DNA from 3 places in the Shewanella livingstonensis genome. Region 2 is predicted to be linked to each of the others. Evidence: predicted binding sites of a transcription regulator. Region 2 holds the regulator's gene; each other region holds the start of a gene.

Region 1 (2,280 bases), 2.2 Mb from region 2:
GAAAAATTGAAAAGTATTGCTGCAGAAATGGATGATGTATCAGTTGAGATCCCATTAATTATTTCTGATATTGAAATGCCTGAAATGGATGGCTATACCTTAACAGCTGAAATTCGTAATGATCCAAAATTAAAGAATATAAAAGTAGTATTGCACACATCGTTAAGTGGTGTATTTAATCAAGCAATGGTACAAAAAGTAGGGGCTAACGATTTTATTGCTAAGTTTAACCCCGATGAATTAGCCGCAGCGGTTAACAAACATTTGAGTTTATAAACCTTTAATTGTTGCAAGAGATTGCAACAATTAAAGAGTGGGTTCATAGGCTTACATATTAGGAAGTTAATGTGACAGATAAATCACTTGCTGAAGCAGAGTACAATCAATTTAGACTGTTTTTAGAGCAGCATAGCGGTATTGTGTTAGGTGAGAACAAACAATATTTAGTCCGCAGTCGTTTAGCGCCTTTGATGGGGAAGCATAATTTACCTTCTTTGTCTGAAGTGGTTAAAAAGTCGATGAAACCTATCGAGCGTCAACTGCGTGCTGAAGTGATAGATGCGATGACCACCAATGAAACCTTATGGTTTCGAGACCGTTATCCATTTGAGTTACTGCACAATACTCTGCTGCCAGAATACAGTAAGCTTGGTAGACCATTAAAAATATGGTCGGCAGCATGTTCTTCAGGGCAAGAACCCTACTCGTTAGCCATGACGGTGTTGGAATATCAACAACGTAAACCTGGCGCTTTACCGGGCGGCGCGACGATTCAGGCAACAGACTTATCACCTTCTATGCTAGAGCGTTGTAAGAATGCTGAATACGATGGTTTAGCACTTGCTCGTGGTTTGTCTGAAGAGCGTAAACGTCAGTTTTTTGATGCTTTACCTTCAGGCAACATGAAAGTAAAAGATAATGTGAAGCGTTTAGTTAACTTTAGAGCCCACAATCTACTTGAAAGTTATAGTTTATTAGGTAAATACGATATTATTTTTTGCCGTAATGTATTGATTTATTTTGCGCCAGAGGCAAAGACCAAAATTTTGCGGCAATTTGCTGCCGCACTTAATCCAAAAGGTATTTTATTTTTGGGTGCGTCAGAATCTCTTGCCGGATTAACCGAAGAATTTAATATGGTTCGTTGTAACCCTGGTATTTATTATCAAAAGAAAACCTAATTAAAGTAATAGCTTAATCTATTTACAATGCCGACATTCGTCGGCATTTTTGTTTTTGTCCTTTATTCGTTTAAAAATTAAATTGTTGGCATAACCTTTGCTTTATTTCTACCAGTTAGCTGATGGAGGCAATTTTATGGCGATTAATTTCGATAATGCATTAGGTGTTCACCAATATTCTTTGGGCGTTCGAGCTCAAAGAGCAGAAGTGATTTCAAGTAATATCGCCAATGCCAATACTCCTCATTATAAAGCACAGGATGTTAATTTTGCCTCTGCTATGCAAGCGGCAAGCTCACATCAAAAGGGCTTGAGTATGAGCCAAACCACAGAGAAACATTTTGATTTAACGGCGTTGAGTCAACAACATGTTCAATATCGTATGCCAAATCAGGCAGATACTGGTGATGGTAATACTGTTGATACACAGAAAGAACAAGCCGCATTTATGCAAAATGCGCTCGAATACCAAATGTCATTAGGCTTTCTTGAAGGAAAGTTTAATGGTATGCGTAAAGCATTGCGAGGTGATTAATCATGAGTTTATTTAATATTTTCAATGTTTCAGGTTCGGGTATGTCTGCGCAGTCAGTGCGTTTGAATACTACCGCCAGTAATATTGCCAATGCGGATTCTGTGTCTAGCAGTGTCGATAAAACCTATCGCGCACGCCACCCTGTTTTTGAAGCTGAAATGCTAAAAGCCAATGGCCAACAAAACAGTTCGCCTGGTGTTAGCGTAAAAGGCATTGTTGAAAGTAACAAACCATTATTAAAAGAATACTCGCCAGACCATCCTATGGCAGATGGTGATGGTTTTATCTACAAACCTAATGTCAATGTGATGGAAGAAATGGCCGATATGATTTCTGCATCACGCTCTTATCAAATGAACGTTCAGGTGGCTGATGCGACTAAATCTATGTTGCAACAGACGTTAAGGATGGGTAAATAGTATGATGACTCAAGGAGGTAACAATGAGCCTCATTAATTCTTACAGTCAGTCTTTACCGCAACAATCCAGTAGTGCTTCTAATACCAGCGCTACTACGAAAAGCTCAGTACAGACAAATACAACTGGCACTACAACTGGTAATCC
Region 2 (2,280 bases):
CATTTTTATGGAAATCATCTAGGGATAAGCGGTAAATGAAAGCGTCACTCCAACTTAAAATGGGTCAACACTTAACCATGACCCCACAATTGCAGCAAGCCATTCGCTTACTGCAATTATCGTCATTGGAGCTACAGCAAGAAATCCAACAAGCATTGGATTCAAATCCATTACTTGAAATAGAAGATGAGTTTCCTGAAGCAAAAGATCCCATAAAAGAACATCGTGACCAAGCTGATACCGACTTTAGTGACAACAGCATAGTCAATGTTGAAAAAGACACCTCCACAGTCGACACAGCAGAATCCATGACCAAAGAAACCATGGATGATTTAGCCATGGATACCACATGGGATGAGGTCTATACCGCCTCACCGATGTCGGGTTCAGGCAGTGCGAGCATGCGCGATGATGACATGCCTTTCCAAGGTGAAACTACCGAAGGTTTGTATGAACATTTAGAATGGCAAAAAAATCTTACGCCATTTTCAGAGACCGATTTGGCGATTGCTACAGCCATTATTGATGCCATAGATGAACGCGGCTATTTAACCCAAAGCACTGAAGACATTCTCGAAGCCATGGGCGATGAAAATGTTGAGCTCGATGAAGTTGAAGCAGTATTAAAACGCATTCAACACTTTGACCCCGTTGGCGTTGCTGCACGTGATTTAAGTGAATGTTTGATCATTCAATTAGCCCAATATGCCAATACAACACCACATATTGATAATGCTCGACTGCTAATTAAAAACTATTTAGATTTAATTGCTGGCCGTGATTTCAGATTATTAATGCGTAAAACTAAGCTAAAAGAAAATGAATTGCGTGATGCCATCACCCTAATCCAGTCACTCAATCCCCGTCCGGGCTTATTAATTACCGCCATTGATGACGAATACGTCATCCCAGATGTCACAGTACTAAAGAAAAATGGCCGTTGGGTTGTAGAGTTAAATCCAGACAATATGCCTAAGATTGGCGTTAATCAGCAATATGCCGCGATGGCCAGAAATAGTAAAAGCTCATCTGACAGTCAATTTATTCGCGGTCACTTGCAAGAGGCTAAATGGTTTATTAAAAGTATCGAAAGCCGCAATGATACCTTACTCAAGGTAGCCAACTGCATTGTGAAATTTCAGCAAGGCTTCTTTGAATATGGTGAAGAAGCTATGAAGCCTATGGTACTTAATGACATAGCTGAAGCGGTAGAAATGCATGAATCAACTATTTCGCGTGTCACCACACAGAAATATATGCACACTCCTCGTGGGCTATTTGAACTAAAATACTTCTTCTCTAGTCATGTCAGCACAGATGATGGCGGGGAATGCTCATCAACAGCCATTCGTGCTTTTATCAAAAAGCTGGTTGCTGCAGAAAACCAGAAAAAACCGTTAAGTGACAGTAAAATGGCTCAACTTCTGGCAGAACAGGGCATAAACGTTGCTCGTCGTACGATTGCAAAATACCGTGAAGCAATGATGATCCCGCCCTCAAACCAACGTAAGAGTTTATAATCTACAGGTAATGGAGGAATTTTTATGCAAATAAATTTAACTGGGCGTCATGTCGACATAACCGAATCTTTACGTGAATACGTGCAAGGTAAATTTTCAAAGCTTGAACGGCACTTCGATCAGATCCATAATGTACACGTTGTGCTCAATGTAGAAAAATTACAACAAAAAGCAGAAGCTAAAATCAACCTTAATGGTGCAGAGATTTTTGCCATGTCAGAAAGTAATGATATGTATGCTGCTATAGACGCCCTGATCGATAAACTCGACCGTCAGGTAATTAAACACAAAGAGAAGTATACAAAACACTAACGATGGAACTTTGTACCATTCTGCAGCCGGAATGCACTACCTGTGCCACACCGGGCAGTAAGAAAAAAGTACTGGAACTCATCAGCAATTTAGTCGCTGCCCAGTACCCAACCCTGTCTTCGCAAGAGGTTTTTGAAAGCCTATTAGCGAGAGAGAAAATGGGTAGCACAGGTATAGGAAATGGCATTGCGATACCTCATGGTCGGTTGACGACCATTGATCACCCTATTGCGATATTTGTTAAATGTGAAGAAGCCATTGCCTTTGATGCAATAGATAAGCAGCCCGTGGATATTTTATTTGCTTTGTTAGTACCAGCAGATCAGTGCCAGCAACATTTAGGCACATTATCGAGTATGGCTAAAAAGCTAAGCGATAAGCAAATATTGAAACAGCTTCGTAAAACTCACGACTCAACAGAACTTTATCAGGTTATAACTGCATGAAA
Region 3 (2,280 bases), 1.2 Mb from region 2:
ATGGAAAACCGTTATAAAACCATGTGGGAAGGTCAATATGATTTTGGCTTTGCTATTGATTGGATGCGCAAAGATTTAGGTATTGCACTTGATGAAGCCCGTCGAAATGGTAGTCATTTACCTGTAGCGGCGTTAGTCGATCAGTTTTATTCTGAAGTACAAGCGATGAAAGGTAACCGCTGGGATACGTCTAGCTTGCTAGCACGCTTAGAAAAGTCTCGCAGTTAATATTAACTAGCCATTGTCGTAAAATATGATTACATCAACATAGCCCCAATATTAGTTGGGGCTTTTTATTAGCAGTAAATTGATTAAACATTAGCCTTTGCTGTATTAGCTTTTTTCTGATGGCAAGTTGACTTGTTGACTAAAAACCATTGAGTTACATGATGTAGCGCACATATTCAAGCAACGAGCACTGCTATCATTACCCAATCTAAATTAATTTTGCTTAAATGACATTGATTAACTATCTTCATACTTACTGGTCAATTTTGGTTGATTTGTAAACTGATAGTTAAACAACCCCATAAGTAAAGTGTCGTGTTGCAGTGTGATGATCCGCGTCAGATTAAAAGAACGCGGGGGTGCACTAAATTGGAGGAATGAATAGTGAACAATAAACTACTAAGCGCATTGTTTGCGGCTGGTTTTGCGGTAATGATGATGTCTTCTGCATCATTTGCTGCTGATGAGACGCTCGCAGAGTTTCACGTTGAAATGGGTGGCTGTGAAAACTGTCACGCCGATGGTGAGCCATCTAAAGATGGCGCATATGAATTTGAACAATGTCAAAGTTGCCATGGCACACTTGCTGAAATGGATGAAAACCATAAGCCGCATGATGGTGTATTGATGTGTGCAGATTGTCATGCACCACATGAAGCTAAAGTAGGCGAAAAGCCAACATGTGATACATGTCACGATGATGGTCGTACTGCAAAATAAGCTATCGTTAATAGACAAAATACCGACATCTTTGTCGGTATTTTTGTTTCTAGATTTCAAACATTTCTCTTGTTAAATTGAAATTAATACCTCTTTGTGAGTAGGTAAATACTATCTATTTCAATAAGATGCGCAATATTAGGGCGCAGCTATGCACTTTTGTTGCGCAAATGTTGATGTAATAAACTTAACTGAATTTCTATTTCTATTGTAAATCAGCATGTTAACTTTTTGGCACGGCTTTCGCAGTCATCTAATCATGAAATTGTTAATGTGAAAGGATAGATGTATGTCAGCAATCCAGTCTAGTTGTGCTTATTGTGGTGTTGGGTGCGGTGTTAGCGTGTCTTCGACTAAAGCTGATTGGATTGATGTCGATGTGGCTGATTTAACATTGATTGGCGATACTAACCATCCTGCTAACCAAGGGCATTTATGTGCTAAAGGCGAGCGATTACTCGACAGTTTAGCCCAACCCAATGTACTGCGTTACCCTACACTTCGTTCTGGTATGCCACTTGATTGGGACAAGGCGAGCACCTTAATTGCTGAAACTTTTGCGCAAACCATTGCAGACCATGGCCCAGATTCGGTGGCACTCTATCTTTCAGGACAATTACTCACCGAAGATTATTATGTTGCCAACAAATTTGCCAAGGGCTTTTTAAAAACCGCCAATATAGATACCAACTCTCGTTTATGTATGTCATCAGCGGTTAGCGCTATGCAGCGCGCTTTTGGTGAAGATGTGGTCCCAGGCTGCTTTGATGACTTAGAACAAGCAGAAGTCATCGTGTTAGTCGGTGCTAATACGGCGTGGACTCATCCGGTGCTTTTTCAACGAATATTAGCGGCTAAAAAAACCAATAATGCCCGTTTAGTGGTGATAGATCCTTTATCAACTGCCACCGCAAAACAAGCTGACATACATTTAGCGATTAAACCGGGCGCCGATTTGGCGTTATTTCATGGTTTACTGGGTTATTTAGCCGATCAAAATTGTGTTGATCACGCTTACATTACGGCACATACCGAGGGTTTCGATTCGGTTGTATCCCAAGCACAAAAATTAAGTAAAAATTTAGCCGAGCTCGCAAATCAAGTGGGAATACCTGTTAGCGAGCTTACTGAGTTTTATCAATTAGTCGCGGGTCATAAAAAAGTACTTACGGCATCTTGTCAGGGCGTTAATCAATCAACCATAGGCACCGATGTGACAAATGCGATGATTAACTGTCATCTTGCATTAGGCCAAATTGGACAGCCAGGAAGTGGTTTCTTTTCGCTAACAGGGCAACCTAATGCGATGGGAGGGCGTGAGGTGGGTGGTTT

What was found. The regulator sigma-54, encoded in region 2, starts transcription at its own class of promoters, with help from an activator protein. The targets are predictions, from matches to a motif close to GTTGGCACGNNNNTNGNNT.
Region 1: a site for sigma-54 is predicted at 1,266-1,284, ahead of flgB (flagellar basal body rod protein FlgB). Genes of this name have one in related genera too.
Region 3: a site for sigma-54 is predicted at 1,179-1,197, ahead of EGC82_RS13755 (nitrate reductase). Genes of this name have one in related genera too.

The regions. Positions count from the first base shown of each region.
Region 1 covers NZ_CP034015.1:1,742,253-1,744,532, forward strand. The annotation lists gene EGC82_RS07560 (chemotaxis protein CheV) at 1-276, shown strand, start outside; gene EGC82_RS07565 (CheR family methyltransferase) at 348-1,181, shown strand; gene flgB (flagellar basal body rod protein FlgB) at 1,318-1,716, shown strand; gene flgC (flagellar basal body rod protein FlgC) at 1,719-2,135, shown strand; gene flgD (flagellar hook assembly protein FlgD) at 2,159-2,280, shown strand, end outside.
Region 2 covers NZ_CP034015.1:4,406,780-4,409,059, forward strand. The annotation lists gene EGC82_RS19205 (RNA polymerase factor sigma-54) at 36-1,520, shown strand; gene hpf (ribosome hibernation promoting factor) at 1,545-1,832, shown strand; gene ptsN (PTS IIA-like nitrogen regulatory protein PtsN) at 1,835-2,278, shown strand; gene rapZ (RNase adapter RapZ) at 2,275-2,280, shown strand, end outside.
Region 3 covers NZ_CP034015.1:3,185,203-3,187,482, reverse strand. The annotation lists gene EGC82_RS13765 (NAD(P)-dependent oxidoreductase) at 1-228, shown strand, start outside; gene cctA (tetraheme c-type cytochrome CctA) at 613-948, shown strand; gene EGC82_RS13755 (nitrate reductase) at 1,238-2,280, shown strand, end outside.